One region of the Streptomyces sp. NPDC051104 genome, then DNA from elsewhere that is predicted to be linked to it. Evidence: riboswitches for the same ligand, from Rfam matches in the RefSeq annotation. Region 1 holds a riboswitch; each other region holds the start of a gene.
What was found. Region 1 has a riboswitch for thiamine pyrophosphate ahead of AB0N14_RS24475 (thiamine ABC transporter substrate-binding protein). Riboswitches for the same ligand answer to the same signal wherever they lie in the genome.
Positions count from the first base shown of each region.

Region 2: it holds a riboswitch for thiamine pyrophosphate, as region 1 does, so the genes downstream of both, thiC (phosphomethylpyrimidine synthase ThiC) here and AB0N14_RS24475 (thiamine ABC transporter substrate-binding protein) in region 1, are expected to answer to the same signal.
Region 3: it holds a riboswitch for thiamine pyrophosphate, as region 1 does, so the genes downstream of both, AB0N14_RS14705 (cytosine permease) here and AB0N14_RS24475 (thiamine ABC transporter substrate-binding protein) in region 1, are expected to answer to the same signal.
Region 4: it holds a riboswitch for thiamine pyrophosphate, as region 1 does, so the genes downstream of both, thiO (glycine oxidase ThiO) here and AB0N14_RS24475 (thiamine ABC transporter substrate-binding protein) in region 1, are expected to answer to the same signal.

Region 1 is NZ_JBFBBS010000019.1:72,710-80,146, reverse strand. Features, by position in the region: gene AB0N14_RS24485 (YceI family protein) at 1-293, shown strand, start outside; gene rlmN (23S rRNA (adenine(2503)-C(2))-methyltransferase RlmN) at 393-1,499, shown strand; TPP riboswitch at 1,532-1,637, shown strand; gene AB0N14_RS24475 (thiamine ABC transporter substrate-binding protein) at 1,717-2,805, shown strand; gene AB0N14_RS24470 (iron ABC transporter permease) at 2,781-4,445, shown strand; gene AB0N14_RS24465 (ABC transporter ATP-binding protein) at 4,448-5,479, shown strand; gene AB0N14_RS24460 (GNAT family N-acetyltransferase) at 5,490-5,930, shown strand; gene AB0N14_RS24455 (LAETG motif-containing sortase-dependent surface protein) at 6,000-6,686, opposite strand; gene AB0N14_RS24450 (VOC family protein) at 6,913-7,320, opposite strand; gene AB0N14_RS24445 (hypothetical protein) at 7,423-7,437, opposite strand, start outside.
Region 2 is NZ_JBFBBS010000005.1:126,830-134,266, forward strand. Features, by position in the region: gene AB0N14_RS10370 (LacI family DNA-binding transcriptional regulator) at 1-1,045, shown strand, start outside; gene AB0N14_RS10375 (metallophosphoesterase) at 1,290-2,384, shown strand; gene AB0N14_RS10380 (hypothetical protein) at 2,578-3,444, shown strand; gene thiC (phosphomethylpyrimidine synthase ThiC) at 3,681-5,483, opposite strand; TPP riboswitch at 5,476-5,632, opposite strand; gene AB0N14_RS10390 (YibE/F family protein) at 5,704-7,149, shown strand; gene AB0N14_RS10395 (SsgA family sporulation/cell division regulator) at 7,246-7,437, opposite strand, start outside.
Region 3 is NZ_JBFBBS010000008.1:92,036-99,472, forward strand. Features, by position in the region: gene AB0N14_RS14685 (DNA starvation/stationary phase protection protein) at 1-424, shown strand, start outside; gene AB0N14_RS14690 (DUF3140 domain-containing protein) at 468-806, shown strand; gene AB0N14_RS14695 (endonuclease) at 814-1,470, shown strand; partial or broken gene AB0N14_RS14700 (jacalin-like lectin) at 1,642-1,824, shown strand; TPP riboswitch at 1,916-2,010, shown strand; gene AB0N14_RS14705 (cytosine permease) at 2,002-3,420, shown strand; gene thiD (bifunctional hydroxymethylpyrimidine kinase/phosphomethylpyrimidine kinase) at 3,417-4,214, shown strand; gene AB0N14_RS14715 (arsenic transporter) at 4,328-5,584, shown strand; gene gndA (NADP-dependent phosphogluconate dehydrogenase) at 5,741-7,183, shown strand; gene lpdA (dihydrolipoyl dehydrogenase) at 7,320-7,437, shown strand, end outside.
Region 4 is NZ_JBFBBS010000027.1:89,744-97,180, forward strand. Features, by position in the region: gene pknB (Stk1 family PASTA domain-containing Ser/Thr kinase) at 1-1,550, opposite strand, end outside; gene AB0N14_RS28720 (thiazole synthase) at 1,648-2,442, opposite strand; gene thiS (sulfur carrier protein ThiS) at 2,445-2,645, opposite strand; gene thiO (glycine oxidase ThiO) at 2,642-3,841, opposite strand; TPP riboswitch at 3,839-3,951, opposite strand; gene AB0N14_RS28735 (FAD-dependent oxidoreductase) at 4,075-5,301, shown strand; gene AB0N14_RS28740 (Rv2175c family DNA-binding protein) at 5,382-5,747, shown strand; gene thiE (thiamine phosphate synthase) at 5,964-6,614, shown strand; gene metF (methylenetetrahydrofolate reductase [NAD(P)H]) at 6,733-7,437, shown strand, end outside.

The DNA.
Region 1 (7,437 bases):
TGATCTTCACCAGTACCGCTGTGCACCTCGCGGACAAGGACGTCTACCGCATGACCGGTGACCTCACCATCAAGGACACCACCCGTCCCGTCGACCTGGAACTCACCTACATCGGCCATGTGACGGACCCGTTCGGTTACGAGCGCGTCGGCTTCGACGGCACCACCACGATCAACCGTTCCGACTGGGGCCTGACCTACAACGCCAGGCTGGCCGAGGGCGGCGCCATGGTGAGCGAGAAGGTCCGCCTCCAGTTCGACATCGCGGCCATCCGCGCCACCGCCACCGCCTGACGGAGCACGCGAGCCGCGCAGGAGACCGAACCGGCCTTCGCGGCCTCGCGAATCTTCGGTCGCGGGCCACACCAGTGGATCTGAGACACTGGGAGGACCATGCCCAAGCCCGGAGAACTCACTTTCGTCGCGCCGCGCGGAGCCAAGACGCCGCCGCGGCATCTCGCCGATCTCTCGCCCGCCGAGCGCAAGGAGGCGGTCGCCGCGATCGGTGAGAAGCCGTTCCGCGCCAAGCAGCTCTCGCAGCACTACTTCGCGCGGTTCGCGCACGACCCGGAGCAGTGGACCGACATCCCCGCGCCCTCCCGTGGCAAGCTCCAGGAGGCGCTGCTCCCGGAGCTGATGACGGTCGTCCGGCATCTGGCGACGGACCAGGGCACCACCCGTAAGACGCTGTGGCGGCTGTTCGACGGCACGCTCGTCGAGTCCGTGCTCATGCGCTATCCGGACCGGGTCACCATGTGCATCAGCTCGCAGGCGGGTTGTGGCATGAACTGCCCGTTCTGCGCCACCGGCCAGGCGGGCCTGGACCGCAACCTGTCGACCGCCGAGATCGTGCACCAGATCGTGGACGGCATGCGGGCGCTGCGCGACGGCGAGATCCCCGGCGGCCCGGCGCGGCTGTCCAACATCGTCTTCATGGGCATGGGCGAGCCCCTCGCGAACTACAAGCGGGTCGTCGGCGCCGTCCGCGCCCTCACCGACCCCGCGCCGGACGGGCTCGGCCTCTCGCAGCGCGGCATCACCGTCTCCACCGTCGGACTGGTGCCGGCCATCCACCGGTTCGCCGACGAGGGCTTCAAGTGCCGTCTCGCCATCTCCCTGCACGCCCCGGACGACGAGCTGCGCGACACCCTCGTTCCCGTCAACACGCGGTGGAAGGTGCGCGAGGTCCTCGACGCCGGGTTCGACTACGTCGAGAAGTCCGGACGCCGGCTGTCCATCGAGTACGCCCTCATCCGGGACATCAACGACCAGGCGTGGCGCGGCGATCTGCTGGGCCGGCTGCTCAAGGGCAAGCCCGTGCACGTCAACCTGATCCCGCTGAACCCGACGCCCGGCTCCAAGTGGACCGCCTCCCGCCCCGAGGACGAGAAGGCGTTCGTCGAGGCGATCGCCGCCCACAGTGTGCCGGTGACGATCCGGGACACCCGTGGTCAGGAGATCGACGGGGCGTGCGGTCAGCTCGCCGCCACCGAGCGGTAGTCTGAGGGCCGTCAGTCAGTACGTACATCTTCATATTCCGACAGGGGAGCGCCACAGCGCTGAGAGTGCGGTAGCGACCGCAGACCCTCTGAACCTCGCCCAGGTCATTCTGGGTAGGGAGTTCGGTCTTCACTCGAGCTGTTGTGCCCTGCCCGGGACCCTCCGAGGTCCGGGGCGGGGCCGCGTCTCTTCCTGGTCACCCCCAGGAGGAATCCAGTTGAGCATCACCGGTAAGCAGTGGGCGGCCGTGGCCGTCGGGCTGGGCATGGTCACGCTGTCCGCGTGCGGATCGTCCGGTTTTGGAAGTGGGAACGGCGGCGGCGACTCCAAGACCGTGACCCTCGTCAGCCATGACTCGTGGGCCGCCTCCAAGAGCGTCATCGCGGCGTTCGAGAAGGAGTCCGGCTACACCGTCAAGGTCCTCAAGGACGGCGACGCGGGCCAGGCCGTCAACAAGGCGATCCTCACCAAGGACAACCCGCAGGGCGACGTCTTCTTCGGCGTCGACAACACACTGCTGTCCAGGGCGCTGGACAACGGCCTGTTCCAGCCGTACGAGGCCAAGGGCCTCGACCAGGTCGGCACCCAGTACCAGCTGGACGCGGACAAGCACCGGGTCACGCCCATCGACTACGGCGACATCTGTGTCAACTACGACAAGAAGTACTTCGCCGACCACAAGCTGACCCCGCCGGCGTCCTTCGACGACCTCGTCAAGCCCGAGTACAAGAACCTCCTCGTCACCGAGAACGCCTCCACGTCCTCACCCGGCCTCGGCTTCCTGCTCGGCACCGCCGCGAAGTACGGCGACGGCGGCTGGCCGGACTACTGGAAGAAGCTCAAGGCCAACGGCGTGAAGGTGGTAGACGGCTGGGAGCAGGCCTACAACGAGGAGTTCTCCGGCTCCGCCGGCGGGAAGAAGGCCAAGGGGGACCGGCCGCTCGTCGTCTCCTACGCCTCCTCGCCGCCCGCCGAGGTCGTCTACGCCGACCCCCGGCCCAAGACCGCGCCGACCGGTGTCGCCACCGGCACCTGCTTCCGCCAGATCGAGTTCGCCGGTCTGCTGAGCAACGCGCACAACACCAAGGGCGGCAAGGCGTTCCTCGACTTCCTGATCAGCAGGAGGTTCCAGGAGGACATGCCGCTCAACATGTTCGTCTACCCGGTGGTCGAGGGAGCGAAGGTGCCCACGGAGTTCACCGAGTACGGGCCCGCGGCCAAGGACCCCGAGACCATGGCCCCCACGAAGATCGCCGCCAACCGTGACCAGTGGGTCAAGTCGTGGACGTCGCTCGTACTGAAGTGACCCCCCACAGGCGGGGGAACGCGGCGCGGCTCGGGCTGATGGCCCTGCCCGTCGCGTTCTTCGCGGTCTTCTTCGCCTACCCCGTCGCGGCGATCGTCGCGCGCGGTGTGAAGGCGGACGGGGCCTGGCGGCTCGGGCGGGTCGTGGACGTGCTCGCCGAGCCGGACATGCGGCACGTGCTGTGGTTCACCACCTGGCAGGCGCTCGCCTCCACCGCTCTTACCCTGCTGATCGCGCTGCCCGGCGCGTATGTCTTCGCGCGTTACGACTTCCCGGGCAGGCAGGTGCTGCGCGCCGTCGTCACCGTCCCGTTCGTGCTGCCCACGGTCGTCGTCGGCACCGCCTTCCTGGCGCTGGTGGGTCGCGGTGGACTCTTCGACGACCTGTGGGGCATACGGCTCGACACCACCGTGTGGGCCATCCTGCTCGCCCACGTCTTCTTCAACTACGCCGTCGTCGTCCGCACGGTCGGCGGCCTTTGGGCGCAACTCGACCCCCGCCAGGAGGAGGCCGCGCGCGTGCTCGGCGCCTGTCGGCTCACGGCCTGGCGGATGGTGACGCTGCCCGCGCTCGCACCGGCGGTGGCCGCCGCCGCGCTGATGGTGTTCCTGTTCACCTTCACCTCCTTCGGCGTGGTGCAGATCCTCGGCGGCCCCACCTTCTCCACCCTCGAGGTGGAGATCTACCGGCAGACCTCGGAGATCTTCGACCTGTCCACCGCCGCAGTGCTGACGATCGTCCAGTTCGTCGCGGTGGGCGCGATCCTCGGGGTGCACGCCTGGACGGTGCGCCGCCGGGAGAGCGCGCTGAAACTGGTCGACCCGTCGCGCACGGCGCGCAGGCCGCGCGGGGCCGCACAGTGGGCGCTGCTCGGCGCGGTCCTCGCGACCGTCGCCCTCCTGCTCGTCCTGCCGCTCGCCGTCCTCGTCCAGCGCTCCCTCGACGCGCCCGGGTTCGCCTACTACAAGGCGCTGACCCGCACCGACGACAGCACCTTCCTCGTCCCGCCCGTCGACGCCATGGTGAACTCCCTCCAGTACGCCGTCGTGGCCACCCTCATCGCGGTACTGATCGGCTCGCTCGCCGCCGCGGCCCTCGCCCGCAGGGACGCCGGCCGGCTCGTACGGGGCTTCGACGCGCTGCTGATGCTGCCGCTCGGCGTGTCCGCGGTGACCGTCGGCTTCGGCTTCCTCATCGCGCTCGACAAACCGCCGCTGGACCTGCGCGGCTCCTGGATCCTGGTGCCGCTCGCGCAGGCCCTGGTGGGCGCCCCCTTCGTCGTCCGCACCATGCTGCCGGTGCTGCGGGCCGTGGACGAACGGCTGCGGGAGGCGGCCGCCGTGCTCGGGGCGTCGCCGTGGCGGGTGTGGCGCGAGGTCGATCTGCCGATCGTGCGGCGGGCGCTGCTGATCGCCGCCGGGTTCGCGTTCGCCGTGTCGCTGGGCGAGTTCGGGGCGACCGTGTTCATCGCGCGGCCCGACAACCCGACGCTGCCGGTGGCCGTGGCGCGGCTGCTCGCGCGGCCCGGCGACCTCAACTACGGGCAGGCGATGGCCCTGTCGACGATTCTGATGGTGGTGTGCGCGGTGGCGCTGGGCGTCCTGGAGAGGTTGCGGACCGATCGGACGGGGGAGTTCTGACGATGCTCACGCTGCAAGGCGCGACCGTACGCTTCGACCGGCGGACCGCGCTCGACCGAGTGGACCTCGAGGTCGCCGAGCAGGAGATCGTGTGCGTGCTCGGGCCGAGCGGCAGCGGCAAGTCGACGCTGCTGCGGACGGTGGCCGGGCTGCAACCCCTCGATGAGGGGCGGCTGTTCCTCGACAGCCGTGACCTGGACGGGGTGCCCGCGCACCGGCGCGGGGTGGGCCTGATGTTCCAGGACCATCAGCTGTTCCCGCAGCGGGACGTCGGCGGGAACGTCGCCTTCGGGCTGCGTATGCGCAAAACCGCGCGCGCCGAACGGGAGGAACGCGTAACGGAGTTGCTCGACCTGGTCGGACTTCCGGGGGCCGCGCGCAGGGCGGTGTCGGAACTCTCCGGCGGCGAACAGCAGCGCGTCGCGCTCGCCCGCGCCCTCGCGCCCCGGCCACGGCTGCTGATGCTGGACGAGCCGCTGGGCCAGCTCGACCGGTCCCTGCGCGAGCGGCTCGTCGTCGAACTGCGCGACCTGTTCGGCCGCTTGGGTACGACCGTGCTCGCCGTCACCCACGACCAGGGCGAGGCCTTCGCTCTCGCCGACCGGGTCGTGGTGATGCGCGACGGGCGGATCGCCCAGTCCGGTACGCCGCTCGAGGTGTGGCAGCGGCCCGCGAACGAGTTCGTGGCGCGCTTCCTCGGATTCGACAACGTGGTGGAGGCGACCGTCGCCGGCGAGGCCGCGGACACCCCGTGGGGCAAGCTCCCGGTCCCGGAAGGCTCCCCGCAGGGGGCCGGCACACTGCTGGTCCGCCCGGCGGGCGTACGGTTGACGGCGGCCACCGAGGGCCTGCGCTGCACCGTGACCGCCCGCACCTTCCGCGGTACTCACGTCGCCGTACGCCTGCAACCGGAGGAGGCCCCCGCACTGGAGGCGGCCTGCCCGCTGCGGTCGGCCCCGGGGCCCGGGGACGAGGTCGGGGTCGTGTTCGACGCAGCGGAAATCGTGGTGCTCGGCGGCGCGTCCGCCACCTAGGGTGGCGATCATGGCGGACTGGGATATGCGCCCGGCGTCGATGTCGGACGTCGAGGCAGTGGTCGAGTTGCGTGCCGTGGTGATGCGGGCTGATCTGGAACGGCTCGGGCGGTACGACGAGCAGCGGGTGCGGCAGCGGCTGCGGGACCGATTCGACCCGGCCCACACATGGGTGATCGAGGTGGGCGGTGCGTTCGCCGGCTGCGTGGCGCTGCGACCGGCCGAGGACGCCCACTGGCTGGAGCACTTCTACCTGGCCCCGCATCTTCAGGGCAGCGGTATCGGTTCGGGCGTGCTGCGCGAACTGCTGGAGCGGTGTGACTCCCGCGGTGTCCTCGTCCGGTTGAACGTGCTGCAGGGCAGTCCCGCCCGACGGCTCTACGAGCGGCACGGGTTCACAGTGGAGACCGAGGATCCGGTGGACGTGTTCATGGTTCGGAAGCCGGCCTGATGTGCGGCACGCACGACGGCCCGCCCCGGCAAAAGGGGCGGGCCGTCGATTCGTACGGGCGAGGAGGCGTCAGTTGCCCTTCGACGCGCCGCCGCGGCGGCGCATGCCGAAGAACACCGCGCCGCCACCGATGACGACCAGGCCGCCGGCGATACCGGCGATCACGGGCGTGTTGGAGCCGGCGCCTGTCTCGGCGAGGTTGGAGCTGCCCGCCGCCGGCGAGGGGGAGTTGTCCCCGGCCGCGGCGGGGGCCGTGCTCTGCGCCTGCGACGGCGTGGCGGACGAGGACGGGGTGGCCGACGGGGTCGGGGTGTCCGAGGCCGGCGGGGTGGACTCGGAGGCCGGCGGGGTGGTCTCCGAGGTGGCGCAGGCCTTCGACGGGGTGGTCAGGATGTCGAGGTCCTGGTGGAGGATGCCCTCGACGTCGATGTGGACGCGGTACTTGGCGTTCGCCGCCCAGTTCTCGGAGAACGTGACGATCGCCCCGTCCTGGGAGCCGGTGATCGTCTTCTCACCGACCTTCTTCGCGTCCGCGCCGTTCTCTTCCAGGTAGACGCTGACGGTCGCCTCCTTGCGCGAGGCGTCCTTGTCGGTGACGGTGATGCTGCCCTTCCCGCTGTCGCAGGACGCGACGGCCGAGAAGTCACCAATGTTGCAGGCGAGCGCGTTGCCGGCGACGCCGAGTGCGAGCGCCGCGGAGGCCGAGGCGACGCCGAGGATGCGCACCGTTCGAGCGGTGCGGGAGGATATGGACACGATTGCCCTTCACGGGATGCGCAATTGCGGGGGGTTCAGGGGAAGTTGCGCTGCAATCACAACTTTCCCGAGAGGCTCACAGGTTTATAAGCGGCAGCTAAGTGCTGTCAACGCCGATGTCCGGCATGACGGTCGTCTTTGCCTGCTCATTAACCGCCCATGCGTTTGGAATCCGCAGAACCGTTCTCAACTCCCCGCCGGGGCACCCCCGTTCACCTGCGCGTGCTCAGCCCTGCACCGCCGCCGGGTCCATCCACATGACCTCCCAGGTGTGGCCGTCCGGGTCGTCGAAGGCACGGCCGTACATGTGGCCGTAGTCCTGCGCCTCGTCGGACACCGTGCCGCCCGCGGCGACCGCCCGGTCGACCAACTCGTCGACCTTCTCGCGGCTTTCGGCGCTCAGGCACAGCAGCACCTCGCTGGTCCTGGTGGCGTCCGCGATCTCCTTCTTGGTGAAGTTGGCGTAGTGCTGGTGGCTCAGCATCATCGCGATGATGGTGTCGCTGATCACGACGCAGGCGCAGTCGTCCGTCGTGAACTGCGGGTTGATCGTGTAGCCCAGCTCCGTGAAGAACTTCTTCGACGTCTCGACGTCGGCGACGGGCAGGTTCACGAAGATCATCTGCTGGTACATGGGCTGCCTCTCTTTCAACATGCTGATGAGCCGTACGCAGAGATGGACCGCGCGCCGATGCGAAACTCATCGCCGGTCGCGAAAAAACTTTCCGGGATGGTCTCAGGCCGTCAGCGG
Region 2 (7,437 bases), on a different contig from region 1:
GGCGGGCATCAGAGACGTGGCCGCCGCCGCCGGGGTCTCCATCACGACCGTCTCCGACGCCCTCAACGGCAAGGGCCGGCTGCCGGACGCCACCCGACGCCACGTCCGCGAGGTCGCCGACCGGCTGGGCTACCGCCCCTCGGCCGCGGCCCGCACCCTCCGTACCGGCAAGTCGGGCCTCATCGGCCTGACCGTGACGACGTACGGGGATGAACCTTTCACCTTCACCGAATTCGCGTACTTCGCGGAGATGGCCAGGGCCGCCACCTCCGCCGCGCTCGCCCGGGGATACGCCCTGGTCATCCTGCCCGCCACCTCGCGCCACGACGTGTGGTCGAACGTCGCCCTGGACGGCACGGTCGTCATCGACCCCTCCGACCAGGACCCCGTGGTCACCGAGCTGGTCCGACAGGGGTTACCGGTCGTCTCCGACGGCCGCCCGGCCGGCTCCCTCCCGGTCACCGCCTGGGTCGACAACGACCACGAGGCCGCCGTCCTCGGCATCCTCGACCATCTGGCGGAGGCGGGCGCCCGCCGCATCGGGCTGCTGACCGGCACCACGACGGACACGTACACGCACCTGTCCACGACCGCGTACCTCAACTGGTGCGAGCGCGTCGGACAGGACCCGGTCTACGAGGCCTACCCGGCGCACGACCCGTGCGCGGGCGCCGTCGCCGCCGACCGGCTGCTGGCCCGCCCGGACCGCCCCGACGCGGTCTACGGGCTCTTCGACCCGAACGGCACCGACCTGCTCGCCGCAGCCCGCCGCTACGGCCTGCGCGTCCCCGACGACCTGCTGCTCGTGTGCTGCAGCGAGTCCGCCGTGTACGCCAACACCGAGCCTCCCGTCACCACGCTCTCCCTCAAACCGCGCCGGATCGGCACCGCGGTGGTCCAGCTCCTCATCGACGCCATCGAGGGTGTCCAGCCGGAGCAGCCGGTCGAGCAGGTGATACCGACCGAACTGATCGTGCGTACGTCGTCCGAGCGACGCCCGCCCCGCACCACGGTCAGCCCGCCCCGGTCGCCCGGGCAGAGATAAGCCCGCACGGGGCCCGCGTGTGACGCACCAGTCGCCCGCGGGCGCCCGACGACCGGGACACCGGCGGGAAACCCCCGCCCATTTAGGGCGAATGCCGCGGTGAACTGGAGGGCTTCCCCGATTCACCACCCCTGGGTCATCACATGGCGCGATCCGCATTCCTATGATGGGCCCACGACACCGCGGGCCGCTGCGACCAGGCAGTCCGATGCGGTGCAGATGCGGCGCGATGGTGGAGGGGTCGATGACTCAGGGGGCCGGTCAGGGACCCGAGGTGGAGCGGACGGCGACGTTGCGCGACTTCCGGGTGCCCGCGTACGTCCACGAGGCCGGTCCGTACGCGCAGAGCACGCCCCACGACCAGGTCACCGGACCCGCCGCCGCCCCGGAGACCTACCCCCACGGCTACTCCGACGCCTACACGCCCACCGAACGGGACCTCCCGGTCGTCAACCGCGGTGACACGCTCCAGGCGGACGTCGCTCCCACGTCCGCGCCCGCCCCGCAGTCCGCGGAGGGTCCCGGTCCGCTGTTCGTCGTCGGGGACGTGCACGGCTATCTCGAGCAGCTCGTGGCAGCGCTCCAGGAGAAGGGCCTCATCGACGCCCAGGGGAGCTGGTGCGCGGGCACGGCGCGGCTGTGGTTCCTCGGCGACTTCACCGACCGCGGGCCCGACGGAATCGGCGTCATCGACCTGGTGATGCGGCTGTCCGCGGAGGCGGCCGCGGCCGGCGGCTACTGCAAGGCGCTCATGGGCAACCACGAGCTGCTGCTGCTCGGCGCCAAGCGGTTCGGCGACACGCCGGTCAACTCCGGCGCGGGCACCGCCACCTTCCAGGCGGCCTGGCTGCTCAACGGCGGCCAGAAGACCGACATGGACCGCCTGCAGGACCACCACCTGCAGTGGATGGCCCGCCTCGACGCCGTCGAGGAGGTCGACGGGCACCTGCTGGTCCACTCGGACACCACCGCCTACCTCGACTACGGCGACTCCATCGAGGCGGTCAACGACACCATCCGCGAGACGCTCACCCGCAACGACGCGGACGAGGTGTGGGACCTCTTCCGCAAGTTCACCAAGCGCTTCTCCTTCCGCGACGAGGGCGGCGCCGACGCCGTACGGTCCCTGCTGGACACCTACGGCGGCAGGCGCATCGTCCACGGCCACAGCCCCATTCCCTACCTCCTCGGAGAAGTCGGCTCGGAGGAGGCCGAGGACGGCACGGGTCCGGTGGTCGAGGGGCCGCACATCTACGCGGACGGACTGGCGATCGCGATGGACGGCGGCGTGACCATGGCCGGAAAGCTGCTGGTCCAGCAACTGCCCGTGGATATCTGACCGTTCCCCGGACAAACATCCCCCCGACGGAGGGCCGCGCAGAGTAGCGCAGGCCGGGGCCATTTTCTGGAAACCCCCTGTCACCGCGCGCCGTCGCCGCTCTACCATCGGCTTATCCGTAGCAGGCTCCCCTCCGTTTCTGCCCGACGGCTCGTCAGCATGCCGAGTCCCAAGCCCTACGGAGCATCGGGGGATGCACATGAACAGCGTTCCGCAGCACCTGCTGAGCGAGGACCGCCAGGACTACGAGCGGATCCTCGATGAGGCGCTGCGCTCCGCACCACACCGCCCGGATCTGGCCGCTGTGGGTCAGCGGCTGAACCCCGAACAGTTGCGCACCATGGCGCTGAACGCCACCGCCCTCATCACCGCGGCGGCGGCCACCGAGTACCAGCACTACGTCATGGTCCGCGAGGAACTGCGCCGGCCGGCGCCGTCCACCCCGATCGTCCAGGACAGCGCCCCCGGTTCCCCGGAGGCGGACCTGGACGCCCTCGGGCTCGCGGCCACCGTGGGAGAGGCCGCCGCGAGCGCCGGGACCGGTGCCGTCATCGCGGTCCTCGCCCCCTTCCTCGCGGGTGCCGCCGCCGCGATCTTCCTGCTCGTGGGGTACATCCTCAAGATGGTCAATCCCGATCAGGCGTTCGCCCGGACGCTCCTGACCACCGGGTGGGTCTTCGGCGCGGTGACCGCGGCGTCGATCCTGGTCGCCGCGATCGGCCTGCTGCTCACCGCGCTGCGCAACAGTTCCTCGGCACAAGAGGCGGACGCGTCGGGCACGTTGACGACGGAGGTGTCCCGGGCCAGGGCCGCCTGGCACGAGGCGCTGCTGGAGCGCGGCATCCTGCCGTTCCTCCGTGAGGCGCTCAGCGACCCGGGGACGGCCGCGATGACCCGGAAGGCGCCGGAGGCGGCCGGCGGCCGCATCCCGCACCTCGGCTACGACCGTCCGGGGTTCAGCAGCCCCGACAGCGGCCCGGCCGCCGGCCCGCGCCCCAGCTTCACCAGCCCCGACTTCACCAGCCCGGACTTCGGGGGGCCGGAGCACAAGCCGGAGTGACGAGCCCCGTCCGACGACCGGCCAGGTCCACACGAGTCCCCAGCCGGACCGCCCCCCATCGGACCGTCACCCGAAGAGTGGGCCCGGACTGCTCCACCCAAGCCGGGCCCGCACTTCTCACTCGGCGCGGGCCGTTCCGCGCCCTGAACGGCGTCGGCCCCGGCGAGGGCGAGGACAAAACGCTGCCCGGAACAGCCTCTGTGGCGTCCCGGGTCAGCGCCCCGCTCGGCCCCGTGTCAGTCCGCGATCGGCAGGTACACCCGGTTCCCCGCCTCCGCGAACTCCTTCGACTTCTGGAGCATCCCCTCAGCGATCTCCTCGGCCGTCGCGCCCTCGGCCATATCACCGCCGAACCGCTCTGTGATGGTCTGGCTGATCTTCATCGAGCAGAACTTCGGACCGCACATCGAGCAGAAGTGGGCGGTCTTGGCCGGCTCCGCCGGGAGCGTCTCGTCGTGGAAGTCGCGGGCCGTGTCCGGGTCGAGGGCCAGGTTGAACTGGTCCTCCCAGCGGAACTCGAAGCGCGCGTCGGACAGCGCGTCGTCCCACGCCTGCGCACCCGGATGACCCTTGGCGAGGTCGGCCGCATGGGCGGCGATCTTGTAGGTGATCACACCGGTCTTGACGTCGTCGCGGTTGGGCAGGCCCAAGTGCTCCTTGGGGGTGACGTAGCAGAGCATGGCCGTGCCCCACCAGGCGATCATCGCGGCGCCGATGCCGGAGGTGATGTGGTCGTACGCCGGCGCGATGTCCGTCGTCAGCGGCCCGAGCGTATAGAACGGAGCTTCATCGCAGATCTCCTGCTGAAGGTCGATGTTCTCCTTGATCTTGTGCATCGGGACGTGTCCCGGGCCCTCGATCATGGTCTGTACGTTGAAACGCCTGGCGATGCGACCGAGTTCCCCGAGCGTGCGCAGTTCCGCGAACTGTGCCTCGTCGTTGGCGTCCGCGATGGAGCCGGGCCTGAGGCCGTCGCCCAGCGAGTACGTGACGTCATAGGCCGCGAGGATTTCGCACAATTCTTCGAAATGCTCATACAGGAACGACTCCTTGTGGTGGGCGAGGCACCACGCCGCCATGATCGAGCCGCCACGCGAGACGATGCCGGTCTTGCGCTTCGCGGTCAGCGGTACGTACGGCAGACGCACCCCCGCGTGCACCGTCATGTAGTCCACGCCCTGCTCGGCCTGCTCGATGACCGTGTCCTTGTAGATCTCCCAGGTCAGTTCCTCGGCCTTCCCGTCGACCTTCTCGAGGGCCTGATAGAGCGGCACCGTGCCGATCGGCACGGGGGAGTTGCGCAGCACCCACTCGCGCGTGGTGTGGATGTTGCGGCCGGTGGACAGGTCCATGACCGTGTCGGCGCCCCAGCGGGTCGCCCAGGTCATCTTCTCGACCTCCTCCTCGATGGAGGAGGTCACGGCGGAGTTGCCGATGTTGGCGTTGACCTTCACCAGGAACCGCTTGCCGATGATCATCGGCTCGCTCTCGGGGTGGTTGACGTTGGCCGGGAGGACCGCACGGCCTGCCGCGATCTCCTCGCGCACCACCTCCGGGGACACGTTCTCCCGGAGGGCGACGAACTCCATCTCGGGCGTGATCTCCCCCCGCCGTGCGTACGCCAGTTGCGTGACCGCCTTGCCGTCACGGCTGCGGCGCGGCTGACGCGGCCGCCCCGGGAACACCGCGTCGAGGTTGCGCAGTCCGCCCCGCGGCGAGGTGTGCTTGATGCCGTCGTCCTCGGGGCGGACGGGACGGCCCGCGTACTCCTCGGTGTCGCCACGGGCGGTGATCCAGTTCTCCCGCAATGGGGTCAGGCCCCTGCGGACGTCGGTCTGGACGAGTGGATCGGTGTACGGGCCAGAGGTGTCGTACAGCGTGACCGACTGCCCGTTGGTGAGGTGCACCCGACGGACCGGCACCCGCAGGTCGGGGCGTGAGCCCTCGATGTACGCCTTGTGCCAGCCGATGGACTGTCCGCCCTCCTGGGACTGTTCGCCCTGAACGGAGGAAGGCGTGCGTACGTCCTTGTTGGTCATGAGACCTACTCCCTACGCCGGCATTACCCGGTAACAGGTTCAGCGGTCGACGCAGCGGTTTCCGCCCGCCGATGTTCCACGTGAAACATCGCGTCTGCGGAGGTCAGCGCCCTCTCAGCCCGGTGCTCCGAGCTCCCGCGTGTGCAAAGGTCCTCCTACGCTAGCGTCTCTTTGCGCGAGCTGAACAGTGGGCCTCACGCCTTCTTGCGATGATGCCTCGGTGACCACGACACAGCATCCGCCCCCGTACCCGCCGCCCGACCCACCTCATGGCCACGGCCACGGCCACAGTCCGGGCGACGCACATGGCCATGGACCGAGCGGCGAGCACGGGCAGGGAGCACGCGGCGGGCACGGGCATGGACCGAGCGGGCACGGTCACTCGCACAGCCACAGCCATGGCCCGGCGGCCCCCGTGTCGCGGCACCTGCGCAGAGTCATCGCCGCGATCCTCATCCCCTTCACGGCAGCCGTGGTGGTCGGCCTCGTCGTGCTGTGGCCCGGCGGAGTGCCGTCACACAAGCGCACCGGCGTGGGATTCGACCGGCAGACCCAGCAGGCCACGGTCACCAGGGTGGTGGAGGTGGACTGCAAGTCCGTGAACGCCTCGGGTGACACCCCGACCGGCGACACCTCCACGGCCGAGGGCTCCTCGGCCCAGCAGCAGTCGGCCGGCACGTGCAAGAAGGCGACGGTGCGCGTCGACACGGGCATGGACCAGGGCCGGACGTTCACGGAGATCGTCCAGCCGGACCAGTCACGGCAGTTGCATCAGGGCGAGAAGGTCGTGGTCGCGTACGAACCGTCCGCCCCCAGGGACCTGCAGTACTCGGTGGCGGATGTGAACCGCAAGGTCCCCATGGCGCTGCTGGCCGGCATCTTCGCCATCGCCGTGGTGGTCGTCGGCCGGATGCGCGGTGTGATGGCGCTCATCGCCCTGGCCGTCAGCTTCCTGGTGCTGAGCCTGTTCATCCTGCCGGCGATCCTGCAGGGCTCGAACCCGCTGCTCGTGGCCGTGGTCGGGTCCAGCGCCATCATGCTGATCGCCCTCTACATGTGCCACGGGCTCTCGGCACGCACCTCGGTGGCGGTGCTCGGCACGCTCGTCTCCCTGTCCCTGATCGGTGTGCTGGGCTCCCTGTTCATCGGCTGGGCCGCGCTGACCGGCAACACCGACGACAACACCGGCCTGATCCACGGCCTGTACCCGGGTATCGACATGAGCGGCCTGCTGCTGGCAGGCGTCATCATCGGCTCGCTCGGCGTCCTCGACGATGTGACGGTGACGCAGACGTCGGCGGTCTGGGAGCTCCACGAAGCGAACCCGTCGATGGGCTGGCGTGGTCTGTACCGTGCGGGCATCCGTATCGGCCGCGACCACATCGCGTCGGTCGTCAACACGCTCGTCCTGGCGTACGCGGGTGCCGCTCTGCCGCTGTTGCTGCTGTTCTCGATTGCGCAGAGCAGCGTGGTCACCGTTGCCGACAGCGAGCTGGTCGCGGAGGAGATCGTGCGCACGCTCGTCGGTTCGATCGGCCTGGTCGCCTCGGTGCCGGTGACCACGGCACTGGCCGCCCTGGTGGTCTCCGCCGACCGCTCCGACCGGTCCGCCGCTCCGGCCGCCGTACCGGCCCGCGGTGGGCGCGGGCGGCGCCGCAGGCACTGAGGCACCCAAGCCGCGGGGAGACACCGCAGAAGCGTTACGGCACCCACCGCACCCCGCACGGCTCCGCGAGGAACCGTTACAGCACCGAAAGCGTCCTCAGCCCGCGCTCTGCTCCTCGGCGAGGATCCGGTCCAGCGCCTCGTCGAGATGTGCGTCGAAGTCGGCGAGGGAGCCCTCCTGGCCGAGCGGCACCAGCTTGTCCGTACGGTCCAGGAACGCGACCAGCGGCACCGCCCCGGACCGGAACAACGCCCGGTCCGCACCCACCTGGAGCCGGATCAGCACATC
Region 3 (7,437 bases), on a different contig from region 1:
GCAGGAGACCCTGGTGGATCTGCTCGGGCTGTCCCTGATCGGGAAGCAGGCCCACTGGAACATCGTCGGCCCCAGGTTCCGTTCGATCCACCTCCAGCTCGACGAGGTGGTCGACACCGCACGCTCGTACGCCGACACGGTCGCCGAACGTGCGTCCGCGCTCGGTGTGCCGCCGGACGGCCGCCCGGAGACCATCGCGTCCGCCTACGGCCTGCCCGGCACGAAGGAGGGCTGGCTGCGGGACACCGACGTCGTGGGCCTGATGGTGGAGTCGCTGGAAGCGGCGATCGGGCGGCTGCGCAAGCGGATCGACGCCACCGCTGAGGCCGATCCCGTCACCCAGGACCTGCTGATCGGGATCACCGCGGAGCTGGAGAAGCAGCGCTGGATGTTCGAGGCCGAGAACTGGCCGCGCGAGGAGTGAGACCGAGCGGAACCCGACCGTCGAGGGTGGAGAGGAGTAAGCCATGACCGACGCCCTGGAGATGGACGCGCTGTGGGAGGACTTCCACCGGGTGGTGAACATGACCTCCCAGGAACTGGCGGCCTGGCTGCGGGTCCGGGACGCCGAGGAGGAGAGCGAGCCACTGCCGGAGGAGGCGGGCACGCCCACCGGGCGACACGTCCTGTCGATCCTGCAGAAGCGGCGCACCGACCTCACCGACGACGACGTCCAGGTCATGCGCAAGGTGGTGGACACGGTCACCTCCGAGGTGGACGTGGAGAACGAGCCGGAGGCCGAGGACGAGCACCTGCGCCACCGGCTCATGACGCTGGGGCACGACCCGCTCAAGGCGTCACGGTGAGGCCGCCATGGGACGGGACGACAGAGCCGCCGGGGTGATCGGGGAACTCGTCGGCGAGCACGGGCAGACCTACGCGGAGGAGGCGGGGATCCGGCTCAAGGACGCCCCGCAGCCGCTGTACCGGCTGCTGTTGATGGCCCTGCTGCTCAGCGCCCGCATCCGCTCCCCGATCGCCCTGGCCACGGTGCGGGCGCTTCAGGAGGCGGGCCTGAAGGACCCGCGCCACATGGCTGAGGCGGACTGGCAGGAGCGGGTCGACGCGCTGGGGCGGGGCGGCTACCGGCGCTACGACGAGCGGACGGCGACCCAATTGGGCGACAGCGCCGAGTTGCTGACGGAGCGTTGGGGCGGAGACCTGCGGCGGCTGCGGAAGGCGGCCGACGGCGACGTCTCTGCCCTGCGCCGGCTGTTGCAGGAGATACCGGGGATCGGACCGGCCGGCGCGGACATCTTCCTGCGCGAGGTGCAGCGCGTGTGGCCCGAGGTGGCTCCCTACCTGGACGCGAAGGCACTGTCGGGTGCGGAGCGACTGGGGCTGCCGAAGGACCCGGAGCAGTTGCTGAAGCTGGCGAAGGAAACCGAACCGGCGGTGCTGGCAGCGGCGTTGGTGCGCGCCGCACTCGACAAGAAGCTGGCGGAAGAGGTACGGGAGCACGCGGCGTGAGGGCGGGCTCGGGGTGGGTGCCCTGTGGGCGCAGAACGAGTTGTCCCGGCAGCGCCCGCCGCGAGCCCTCCCGTGCCCGACGCCGGCCCCTCGGCGTCGCCGACACCGCGGCGACCGGCAGGTGAAAGCTTCACCGGGAGCGGAGAAAGCGCATTCCCTCAAGGACTCGCCGACGGCCGCACGAGGATCTTCTCCGCGAAGTTCACGACCAACCTCGGCCGCAGCCTGGCGGGCGGTACCACGACGTCCGACTGCGTGACCCGTACGGCGCCCTCCGGCTGGCAGATCGCGGGATTCCACGGGCGCTCCGGTGACGAGGTCGACAAGATCGGCTTCATCTACACCCGGCGCTGACGCGCCACCAAGACCTCTCGAGGGCCGCTGACCGACCCGGCAGCGGCCCTCACGTATGGCTGATTCCCGTCCTCGGGTTAGTCTTGCCGCCGTACCGGACACGGGGTGCCCCATCTGCGGGCTGAGATCACACCCGTCGAACCTGAACCAGTTCGTACTGGCGGAGGGATGTCTTCCATGCCATCGGCGCATGTCTCGGGCGGGCTGCCCACAGGCGGCCGGAACACCGTCTTCGACGGGCGGATGCCCACCGCTCCCGGCGACCTCAGGGTCGAGGGCCACGGCATCGAGCCGGTCCCCGAGACGAATCGTTACGGCGGGGCGGGCCGGCTGTTCACCGTGTGGTTCGCCCCCAATCTGACCATGACCGGCGTGTTCACCGGGACCATCGGCATCGCGCTCGGCCTGGACTTCACCACCGCGCTCACCGCCATCGTCCTCGGCACGGTGCTGGGCGCGGTGCCCACCGCCTATCTGAGCACCTGGGGCAGCCGCACCGGAGCCGGCCAGCTGCCGCTCGCCCGGCTGGCGTTCGGGCGCGCGGTGGTGCTGCCCGGGGTGCTGCAGTGGCTGTCCTCGATCGCCTGGGACGCGCTGATCGGGCTGTTCGGCGGCGATGCGCTGGCGCGGCTCGCCGGCTGGCCGTTCTGGCTGGGCGTCCTGGTGGTGATGCTCGCCCAAGGAGCTCTGGGGGTCCTCGGCTACGAGGCGATCCACCGGCTGCAGCTCGTCATGACCTTCGTGCTGGCAGCCGCCTTCGCACTGATCGCCCTGCGCATGGCGGGCAGCGTGCACCCCGCCTGGACGGGCACCGCGCACGGCGCGGACCGGGTGGGCGCCTTCGTGCTGACTAGCACCATCGCGCTCAGCCTGTCGCTGTCCTGGGCGCCGTACGCCAGCGACTTCAGCCGCTATCTGCCGCGCGGCACCTCACGGTCCCGGATGTTCTGGTGCACGCTGCTCGGTCTCGTGGTGTCCTTCGTGGCCGTGCAGGTCCTCGGACTGTGGGGCGCCTCGGTGCTGACGGACCAGACGGCCGCGGGCGTGGACCATGTGCTGGGCGGGGGCGCGGCCGGTGCCTTCGGGCTGCTGGCCGTGGCGCTCGCGGCGCTCGCCAGCAACGCGATGAACGACTACAGCGGCTCCCTGGCGTTGCAGACCGTCGGGGTGCGCCTGCCGCGTCCGCTGGCCGCCGCCCTCGCCGTGGTGCTCGGCTTCCCGCTGGTGCTGTGGATGCACGCGGCGAACACCACCGCCCGCTTCCAGAACGTGCTGCTGTTCGTGAGCTACTGGATCCCCGGGTTCGTGGCGATCGTGGTCGTCGACTGGCTCGCCCGGCGCGGCACCGCGGTCGACCTCGCCGCCGGGACCGCCCGGCCGCGCTCCGTGTGGCCGCCGCTGCTGGCGTTCGTCGGCGCCTTCGCCGCGGCGGTGCCGTTCATGGACACTGGACTGTACGTGGGCCCGGCCGCCCACGCGCTGCACGGCGCCGACGTCTCCTACTACGTGGCGTTCCTGGTCGCGCTCGCGCTCTACGCCCCGCTGCGCGTCCGGGAGGAGAGCCGCGTGCGCGTCCGAGAGGAGGGCCGCGCATGACCGCGCCGCCCCGTGTCCTGACCATCGCCGGCTCCGACTCCGGCGGCGGCGCCGGGATCCAGGCCGACCTGAAGACCATGCTGGCGCTCGGCGCCCACGGTATGAGCGTGATCACCGCGGTCACGGCGCAGAACTCCGTGGGGGTGCAGGGGGCGTGGGAGCTGCCCGTGGAGGCGGTGCGCGCCCAGTACCGCAGCGTCGTCGACGACATCGGAGTACAGGCGGTCAAGACGGGCATGCTCGCCTCACCCGCGCTGGTCCAGACGGTGGCCGACCTGCTCGGGGACATGCCGGCACCGGTCGTCGTGGACCCGGTGAGCGTCTCCAAGCACGGCGACCGGCTGCTCGCCGACGACGCCCTGGAGGCCGTACGGACCAGGCTGCTGCCGCTCGCCACGGTGACCACGCCGAACCTGGACGAGGTCGCGGAGCTGACCGGCATCACGGTGACCGACGAGGCGGGCATGCGCCGCGCAGCCGACCGCCTGCTGTCGTACGGGCCCCGGTGGGTGCTCGTGAAGGGCGGCCATCTGCCCGGCGAGGCCACCGACCTGCTCACGGACGGCCGGCAGGAGCACTGGCTGCGCGCCGCACGCCACGACAACCGCCACACCCACGGCACGGGCTGCACCCTCGCCTCGGCCGTCGCGGTCGGTCTCGCGCAGGGCCTCACGGTGCCGGAGGCGGTGCGGCAGGCCAAGGAGTACGTCACGGAGGCGATCGCGGCGGGCTTCGCGCTCGGCGCCGGCATCGGACCGGTGGACCACGGCTGGAGGCTGCGTGCGCGCACGTGACGGTGGCCGGGGAAAGGAGCCCGCCCTCAAGGGGGTGCCTCGGGTCAAGGCGTCACAGGCGGATCTGGTGTGATGGACGGGCACCGCCGATCCTTTCGCGGAAGGACCGAACCCTGAACACCCCGCTCGCCGAGGCCCTCTCCGTCGTGCTCCTCGTCGCCGTCCTGGCCGGCGCGGTGGTGCGTCCCTTCAAGCTGCCGGAGGCGGTCTGGGCGGTTCCGGCCGCCGGGATCGTCATCCTGACCGGCGCCATCTCCCTGGACCACGCGCAGGCCGAGGCCGAGCGCCTGGGCCCGGTGGTCGGCTTCCTGGCGGCCGTGCTGGTGCTGGCCCACTTCTGTGACGTAGAGGGGCTGTTCCAGGCCTGCGGCGCCTGGATGGCGCGCTGGGCGGCGGGCCGTCCCGGGCGGTTGCTGACCGCCGTGTTCGCCCTCGCCTCGCTGATCACCGCGGTGCTCAGCCTGGACGCCACCGTCGTGCTGCTCACGCCCGTCGTGTTCGCCACCGCGGCCCGCATGGGCGCCCGCCCGAAGCCGCACCTGTACGCCTGTACCCATCTGTCGAACACCGCCTCGCTGCTACTGCCGGTCTCCAATCTCACCAACCTGCTCGCGTTCGGTGCGGCCGGGCTGAGCTTCACCCGTTTCGCCGCGCTGATGGTGCTGCCGTGGCTGGTGGCGGTGGCCGTCGAGTATGTCGTCTTCCGGCGTTTCTTCCGCCACGACCTGGACGCGGGAGCCACCGACGAGGACCACGGCGAGCCGCCGAGGCTGCCGCTGTTCGCGCTGGTGACGGTCGCCTGCACGCTGGCGGGGTTCGTGGTGGCCTCCGCGTTCGGTGTCGACCCGGCGTGGTCGGCGGCGGCCGGGGCGCTGGTGCTGGCCGTGCGCGGACTCCTCCGGCGCCGGGCCACCCCGCTGACGGTGGTGCGCGCGGCGGCGCCGTCCTTCCTGGCGTTCGTGCTGGCGCTCGGCGTCGTGGTGCGCGCGGTCGTCGACAACGGTCTCGCCGGCGCTCTCGGGCATGTCATCCCCGGCGGCACCGGTCTGCCCGCGTTGCTCGGCGTCGCGGCCCTGGCGGCCGTGCTGGCCAACCTGATCAACAATCTGCCGGCGGTCCTGGTGCTGCTGCCGCTGGCCGCCCCGTCCGGTCCCGGAGCGGTGCTCGCCGTCCTGCTCGGCGTGAACATCGGCCCCAACCTCACCTACGCCGGTTCGCTGGCCACACTGCTGTGGCGCCGGATCGTCCACCAGCACGACCACGGCGTCGACCTCAAGGAGTTCACACGCCTCGGCGCGATCGCCGTGCCGACCGCGCTTGCGGGCGCGGTGGTGGCGCTGTGGGCGTCCCTCCACGTCGTCGGGACGTGAGCCGGCTCCGGGTTCCGGGCGTTCCGGCTACCGGGCGGTGAGCAACTCCCGCCCCGCCGTCCGTACATCGGTACGGCGGTACGAGCCGTACCGAGCGACATCCGCCGCGCCCGCCCCACACGCGGGGGCGGCGGATCCGGACCCAAGGAGCACAGCATGCAGGCGACCGCGCAGATCGGCGTCACCGGGCTCGCGGTGATGGGCCGCAACCTGGCCCGGAACTTCGCGCGCAACGGGTACACCGTCGCCGTGCACAACCGCACCCCGGCCAGGACGAAGGCGCTGATCGAGGACTTCGGGCACGAGGGCGCGTTCGTGGCCGCCGAGACGGCCGAGGAGTTCGTGGCGGCGGTGGAGCGACCCCGCCGCCTGATGATCATGGTGCAGGCGGGGGCGGCGACCGATGCCGTGATCGAGGAGTTCGCCCCGCTCCTGGAGCCCGGCGACATGATCATCGACGGTGGCAACGCGCACTTCGCCGACACCCGGCTCCGTGAGCGGGCGCTGCGCGAGCGCGGTATCCACTTCGTCGGCGTGGGTGTCTCCGGCGGCGAGGAGGGGGCACTGCACGGGCCGAGCATCATGCCCGGCGGCTCACCGGAGTCGTACGCCGCGCTCGGCCCGATGTTCGAGAAGATCAGCGCCAAGGTGGACGGCGAACCGTGCGCGACCCATGTCGGCACCGACGGCGCCGGGCACTTCGTGAAGATGGTCCACAACGGCATCGAGTACGCCGACATGCAGCTGATCGGCGAGGCCTACGACCTGCTGCGCCAGGTGGCCGGCTTCTCCCCCGCCACGATCGCGGAGATCTTCCGCCAGTGGAACAAGGGGCGCCTGGACTCGTATCTGATCGAGATCACGGCGGAGGTGCTGTCCCATGTGGACGCGGCGACCGGCAGGCCGTTCGTGGACGTCGTCGCCGACTCGGCCGGGCAGAAGGGCACCGGGCGCTGGACCGTGCAGACCGCGCTGGAACTGGGCTCCCCGGTGACCGCGATCGCCCAGGCCACCTTCGCCCGCGCCGCATCCGGCCAGTCCTCGCTGCGCGCCGCGTACCGGGGGCTGCCCGGCGGCACGAACTGGGACCTGACCCCGTACGAGGCCGAGCGTTTCACCGCGCAGGTGGAGCAGGCCCTGTACGCCTCCAAACTGATCGCCTACGACCAGGGCTGGAAGATGATCCTGGACGCGGCCAAGCAGTTCGACTGGAAGATCGACCTGGGGGCCGTCGCGAAGATCTGGCGCGGCGGCTGCATCATCCGCGCCGCCTTCCTGGACCGCATACGTGCCGCCTACGCGGCCGATCCGCGCCTGGTCAGCCTGCTGTCGGACGCGGGTTTCGCCGCGGAGATCGCCGAGGCGCAGGTGCCGTGGCGCGAGGTGATCGCCACCGCGGCCCGTCGGGGCGTGCCGGTGCCCGCGTTCTCCGCCGCGCTGTCGTACTACGACTCCCTGCGCGCCGACCGCCTGCCGGCCGCGCTCACCCAGGGCCAGCGCGACTACTTCGGCGCCCACACCTACCGGCGCGTCGACCGCGAGGGCAGCTACCACACCCTCTGGGGCACGCCGGGCCGTACGGAGACGGAGGTCATCTGAGACCGGCGCACCACCGGGCTCCCCGAGCGGGAGCCCGGCCCGGACACCGACATGCCGAACCGGCGGGCCCGGCCCAGGCCGGGCGAAGCCGTTTGATCAAGCGGGCGAAAACATGATTCGACGGTAAGGTCGATCCATGAACGCGGAGTTCGATGTCGTGGTCCTGGGGGCAGGTCCCGGCGGTTATGTGGCAGCCATTCGCGCCGCCCAACTCGGCCTGAGGACCGCCATCGTCGAAGGACGGTTCTGGGGCG
Region 4 (7,437 bases), on a different contig from region 1:
TCGCCCCTGACGTCGGGCACGTCCACCGGGCTGCCCTTGCTGACGACGAGCGCGATCGCCGAGCCGCCGTGCCGCTCGGTCCCCGCCTCCGGGTCCGTGCCGATCACGGACCCCTTGGGCACGTCCGCGCTGAACGCCTGTGTGACCATGCCCGGCACCAGGCCGTCCTTCTTCAGCCGGGCCTGCGCCTGGTCCAGCGGGTAGCCCTTCAGATCGGGCACCTGCACCGTCTCGGGACCGTCCGAGAGCGTCAGCGTCACCGCGTCGTGGGAGCGGATCCGCGCACCCACCGCCGGATCGGTGCTGATCACCGTGCCGCGCCTCACCGTGTCGCTGTAGGCGTGCTTGACCTGCTTGACCTCGAGACCGGCCTCCTTCAGCCGGGCCCGGGCGTCGGCCTCCGTCTTCGCCAGGAGCGGCGGGACCTCGGTGAACTGGCCCGAGTTGATGTACCAGACCCCCGTCCCGACACCGAACACCACCAGCACGGCGAGGATCAGCGCGAGCAGCCCGCGGCGGGGCCGCGGCGAGCGCCGAGGCGGCTCGGGCGGCGGGGCCTGAAGCCGGCTCGTCCGGTTGAGGACGGCCTCCCGGTCCCCGCCCACAGGGCGGGCCGGCAGCAGGTGCGGGATCACGCTCGTGCGGTCCTCGGCATTGTCGTGCTCCGCGGCGATGGCCCCCGGCGGCACGGCGTCCAGCTGCTCGTCGGTCAGCGCGCCACGGGCTTGAAGCACCTGACCCAGCAGCGCCACCGCGTCCGCCGGGCGCAGCTCGGGGTTGCGCGCGGTCGCCGACGCGACAAGGTCGTCGAGTTCGACGGACAGCCCCGGCACGGCAGCCGACGGCGGCGGCACGTCCTCGTTCAGGTGCTGGTAGAGCACCTGGGCGGGGGAGTCGCCGTGGTGCGGCTTGGCGCCGGTCAGCATCTCGTGGAGGACGACCCCGCACGCGTACACGTCGACCCGCGGGTCGGCCACGCCCTGCTCGATCTGCTCCGGGGCGAGGTAGGAGACGGTGCCGAGGACGGCGCCCGTGGTGCTGGTGACGGTGTCGACGGACCGGACGAGGCCGAAATCGGCCACCTTGACCCGGCCGTCGTCACCTATGAGGACGTTCTCCGGCTTCATATCCCGGTGCACGAACCCGGCGCGGTGCGCGGCCCCCAGGGCGGCCAGCACCGGCTCCACGATGTCCAGGGCCGCGCGCGGCTGCAGCGCCCCGCGCTCGCGCAACACGTCGCGCAGGGTGCAGCCGGCGACGTACTCCATGGCGAGGTAGACGTACGATCCGTCGGCACCCTGATCGAAAACCTGCACGACGTTCGGATGGTCGAGACGGGCGACCGACTTGGCCTCCCGTATGAAGCGCTCGACGAACGAGCCGTCGGCCGCCAGCGTCGGGTGCATCACCTTCAGAGCGAGCACACGGTCCAGGCGGGTGTCCAGGGCCCGGTAGACCGTGGCCATCCCGCCGACTGCGATCCGCGCCTCGACGCGATAGCGGCCGTCGAGCACCTGCCCGACGAGAGGGTCCTGAAGGGTCGTATCCACGCTGGTGAGTCTACGAGGGCGCACTGTCACTCACCGTCCGCTGCGGGGACACCGGGGCCCGACTGCAGCCGACCTGTGACGCGACCTCCGGTCCGGCTCAGAAGGCCGGCAGTTCCGGGTCCAGCCGGGCCATGCCCTCCATCGGCGACGACGCCTCCGCGAAGTGCCGGCGCGGGATACGGCCCGCCCGGCGGGCGAGCCGGCCGGCCTCCACCGCGTGCCGCATGGCCTCCGCCATCAGGACCGGCTCCTGCGCCCGGGTCACCGCCGAGGCGAGCATCACACCCGCGCACCCCAGCTCCATCGCCAGCGCCACGTCCGACGCCGTGCCCGCGCCCGCGTCCAGGATGACCGGCACGCGCGCGTGCTCCACGATCAGCTGGAAGTTGTGCGGGTTGCGGATGCCGAGCCCGGACCCGATCGGGGAGCCGAGCGGCATGATCGCGGCGCAGCCGACGTCCTCCAGCTTGCGGGCGAGCACGGGGTCGTCGTTCGTGTACGGCAGCACGGTGAAGCCGTCGTCCACCAGCGTCTCGGCCGCCTCCAGCAACTCGATCGGGTCCGGCAGCAGGGTCCGCTCGTCGGCGATGACCTCCAGCTTGACCAGATCCGTGCCGAGGGCCTCGCGCGCCAGGCGGGCGGTGAGCACGGCCTCGCCCGCGGTGAAGCAGCCGGCGGTGTTCGGCAGCACCCGGATGCCCAGCTTGTCGAGCACGGACAGGACCGAACCGTGCACCGAGGCGTCGACGCGCCGCATCGCGACCGTCGTCAGCTCCGTGCCGGACGCCACCAGCGCCCGCTCCAGCACGTCCAGGCTGGGCGCGCCACCCGTTCCCATGATCAGCCGGGACGAGTAGGTGGTCCCACCGAGGACGAAGGGATCGTCAGCCATGGTCAGCCTCCTTGGACGGCGGTGAGGACCTCGACGCGGTCTCCCTCGCTGAGGGACGTCGACGCCCACTGCCCGCGCGGGACGACGGTTTCGTTGACGGCGGCGGCCACGCCCGAGGGGGCGGCGGTCAGGCTCCGCACCACCGCGTCGAGCGCGACACCGGGGGTGACCTCGCGGGTCTCCCCGTTGACCGAGATGTTCATGCCGGCTGCTCCGTGAGTGCGGCGGCGGTGAAGCGCCGGGGGGTGAAGGGGCGGGCCTCCTCGGGAAGCTCACCGGTGGTCAGCACGTGCGCCATGACGTCGCCGGTGACCGGGGTGAGCAGGACACCGTTGCGGTAGTGGCCGGTGGCCAGCAGCAGGCCGTCCAGCTCGGTGGGGCCGAGCAGCGGCGCGTTGTCCGGGGAGCCCGGGCGCAGACCCGCCCGCGTCTCGGTGAGCGGCAGCTCGGTGATCCCGGGCACCAGCTCGTGCGCGTCCCGCAGCAGCTCGTACACCCCGCCCGCGGTGACCGTGGTGTCCCAGCCCAGCTCCTCGCTGGTCGCGCCGACCACCAGCTCGCCGTTCTCGCGCGGCACGAGGTAGATCGCGCCACCGCGGACGACGGCGCGCACCGTACGGCTCAGGAACGGCGCGTACCGCTCGGGCACGGTCAGCCGCAGCACCTGCCCCTTCACGGGACGTACGGGCGGCAGGACGTCGTCCGGGACGCCCGCGAGCCGCCCGCTGAGGCTGCCCGCGGCGAGGACGACCTGCCCGGCGGCGAGCTCGGTGCCGTCGGCGGTCCGCACCCCGCAGGCCCGCTCCCGCACCACCGTGAGCCGCTCGGCCCACACCCGGTGGAAGACCACCCCGGCGCGTTCGCAGGCCGTCACCAGGGCGGCGGCGAGGCGGCGCGGGTCGATCTGGTGGTCGCCGTCGACCCTGAGCCCCCCGCGCACGCCCGGCGCGAGCATCGGCTCCAGACGGCGGCACTCCCGCCCGCTCAGCCACTCCGACTCCAGCCCCGAGCGCTGCTGCAGGGCGTGCAGTTCGCGCAGCTCGGCGCGGTCGTCGGCGTCGAGCGCGACGGCGAGCGTGCCGCAGCGGCGGTAGCCCAGGTCCCGGCCGGTAACCTCGGCCAGCTCGGCGGCGAAGTCCGGGTAGCGGCGCGCGGAGGCGAGGTTCAGGGCGAGCAGCGTCTGCTCGCCGTAGTGCAGCTCGGTGACGGCGGCCAGCATCCCGGCGGCCACCTGCGCGGCTCCGCCGCCCGGATCCGGATCCACCACGGCCGTGGCGAACCCGCGCTGCGCCGCCCGCCAGGCGGTCACCAGGCCGATGATCCCGCCCCCGATGACGAGGACGTCCGACACGGTCGACGCATCGCGCGATGTCGACGGTTCGTCCGGTGTACGCGACATGGGCGTCCAGCCCCTCCCTTCGCCGGCATGACCCGGATCAGGTTCGTACGGTCGGAGGCCGTCCCAGCCTCCCTCTCAGCCCGGTGCGCCGGGCTCCCGCGAGTGCTTACGGTGGCAACACTAGCCCGCAGAGCGTCGCCCTTGTAAGGCGGCCTCCGCCCGGCAAGGGCTGTGCAGGACGTCACTCAGCACGCCCCCTGACTGACAAATCGTCAATTGTCTATGGTGATCAGGTGAGCGAGCAGACGCAGGCACGGGGCGGTACGGCACGGCGCGTCGTCGTCGTGGGCGCGGGCATGGCCGGGGTGCAGACCGCGGTCGCCCTGCGGGAGCAGGGCTTCACCGGCGGCGTGACGCTGATCGGCGCGGAGCCGCACCAGCCGTACGACAGGCCGCCGCTGTCCAAGGCCGTGCTGCTCGGCAAGGCCGAGGGCTCCGCCTTCGACGTCGACTTCGAGGCGCTGGACATCGAGCTCGAGCTGGGCCGCGAGGCGACCGGCCTGCGTCCCGAGGACCACGAGCTGGACACCGAGCGGGGCCCTGTCCCGTACGACGTCCTGGTCATCGCGACCGGGGCGGAACCGATCCAGCTGCCCGGCGCGGAGGGCGTCCCCGGGGTGCATCTGCTGCGCACGCTGGACGATGCCGAGCGGCTGCGGCCGGTGCTCGCCCAGCAGCACGACGTCGTGGTCGTCGGCGCGGGCTGGATCGGTGCCGAGTTCGCCACCGCCGCGCGCGAGGCGGGCTGCGCGGTGACCGTGGTGGAGGCCGCGGACCGGCCGCTCGCCGGCGCACTGCCGGCGGAGGTGGCGGCGCCGATGACGTCCTGGTACGCGGACAGCGGGGCCGAGCTGCGCACGCACGCGTGCGTGGAGCGCATCGAGCCGGGCGCGGTGGTGCTGGACGACGGCTCTCGGGTGCCGGCCGGGGCGGTGGTGGTGGGCATCGGGGCCCGGCCCGCCACGGCCTGGCTGGCCGGGTCCGGGATCGAGCTGGGCGTGCACGGCGAGGTGCCGGCCGACGATCATCTGCGCACCTCGGTGCCGGACGTGTACGCGGTCGGTGACTGCGCGTCCTTCCCGTCGGGCCGCTACGAGGAGCGCCTGCTCGTCCACCACTGGGACAACGCCCTCCAGGGTCCGCGCACCGTGGCCGCGAACATCATCGGTCAGACACCGGTGGCGTACGACCCGGTGCCGTACTTCTGGTCGGAGCAGTTCGGCCGGTTCGTCCAGTACGTGGGCCACCACGCGTCCGCCGACACGACGGTGTGGCGCGGCGACCCCGAGGGCGCGGCCTGGACGGTCTGCTGGCTGCGCGAGGGCCGCCTGGTGGCCCTGCTGGCCGTGGGCCGCCCCCGGGACCTTGCGCAGGGCCGCCGCCTGATCGAATCGGGCACCCCCATGAACACCGCACTGCTGTCGGACCCGTCCCGCCCACTGAAGGAGGCGACGGCGTAGGGCGCAACCACCCCCTCCGCCTAACCCCGCCGGAGGCGCTCCGCTTCCGACTGTCAGTCCGGGATGGCACGCTTGATCCCGTGACCGAGATTGACGCAAAGATCGATGCTCTCGTCCCCGCCTGGCTCACCCTGCCCGACATCGCCGATGCCCTCGGCGTGGAGGTGACACGCGTGCGGCAGCTGGTCAAGGAGGGCCAGCTCATCGCCGTCCGCCGAGGCGAGAACAAGGCGCTGCACGTCCCCGCCGCCTTCATCGACGGGGACAAGGTGGTCAAGGGCCTGTCCGGCACCTTGACCCTGTTGCGGGACGACGGCTTCACGGTCGAAGAGATGATCGAGTGGCTCTTCACCCCCGACCCGACCCTGCCCGGCACCCCCGCGCAGGCTCTCAGCGAGAATCGCGGCACGGAGGTGAAGCGCCGCGCGCAGGCGCTCGCCGTCTGATCGATCCGGTCTGATCGGACCGGACCCGATCGACCTGGACCCGATCGAGCTGGACCCGATCGGACCGGACCCGATCGGACCGGTTCCGGTCTGATCAGGCCGGCACACAAGAACAACCGTCCGCGTACGGGCCGCGGGCCAAGGGACACGCCCCGGCCCCGGCCGACCGCGCCCCGCCGCGGCCCGTACGCCACCGACAAACGGGGGAACACCACCGTGCCCGACACCGCCCGCACCACCCGGCTCGCCGACGCCCGCGTCTATCTGTGCACGGACGCACGCAAGCGCCAGGGCGACCTCGCCGAGTTCCTCGACGCGGTCCTCGCCGGCGGCGTCGACATCGTGCAGCTGCGCGAGAAGGGCATGGAGGCCGCCGAGGAGCTGGAGCACCTCCAGGTCTTCGCCGAGGCGTGTGCCCGCCACGGCAAGCTCCTCGCGGTGAACGACCGCGCGGACGTGGCCCACGCCGCCCGCCCCGACGTCCTGCACCTCGGGCAGGGCGACCTCCCCGTCCCCGCGGCCCGCGCCATCCTCGGCGACGACATCCTGATAGGCCGCTCCACCCACTCCGAGGCGGAGGCCGAGGCCGCCGCCGTCCAGGAGGGTGTGGACTACTTCTGCACCGGCCCCTGCTGGCCCACCCCCACCAAGCCCGGCCGCCCCGCCCCCGGCCTCGGCCTGGTCCGCCACACCGCCGCGCTCGGCACCGACCGCCCCTGGTTCGCCATCGGCGGCATCGACCTCGGCAACCTGGACCAGGTCCTCGATGCCGGCGCCCGCCGCGTGGTGGTCGTCCGCGCGATCACGGAGGCTGACGACCCCGGCGCGGCGGCGGCCGAGTTCGCCAAGCGGCTGCGCGCCGCGTAGGAGCGCCTGGAGGCCGATCCTGCCCCGCGTTGTCCGATGGGTGGACAACAAGTCGACATTTCGGGCAAATTCCGGGCGTCCGGTTGGGGGACCGCCGCGCCCTGGCTAACCTGCGACTATGGCCCTCGGAACCGCATCCACGAGGACTGATCGCGCACGGACCGTGCGCGACATCCTCGCCACCGGCAAGACGACGTACTCGTTCGAGTTCTCGGCGCCGAAGACCCCCAAGGGCCAGCGGAATCTGTGGAGCGCGCTCCGAAGGGTCGAGGCGGTCGCCCCCGACTTCGTGTCCGTCACCTACGGCGCCGGCGGTTCGACCCGTGCGGGCACGGTCAAGGAGACCGAGCAGATCGTCGCCGACACGACGCTCACCCCGGTCGCCCACCTCACCGCGGTCAACCACTCCGTCGCCGAGCTGCGCAACATCATCGGCCAGTACGCCGACGCCGGGATCCGCAACATCCTCGCGGTGCGCGGCGACCCGCCTGGCGACCCCATGGGCGAGTGGGTGCCGCACCCCAGGGGTCTGACCTACGCGTCCGAACTCGTCCGGCTCATCAAGGAGTCGGGCGACTTCTGCGTGGGCGTCGCCGCCTTCCCGGAGATGCATCCCCGCTCCAGCGACTGGGACACCGACGTCACGCACTTCGTCGACAAGTGCCGGGCCGGCGCCGACTACGCGATCACGCAGATGTTCTTCCAGCCGGAGTCGTACCTGCGCCTGCGCGACCGGGTCGCCGCGGCCGGCTGCGACACCCCGGTCATCCCCGAGATCATGCCCGTGACCAGCGTGCGGATGCTGGAGCGGCTGCCCCAGCTC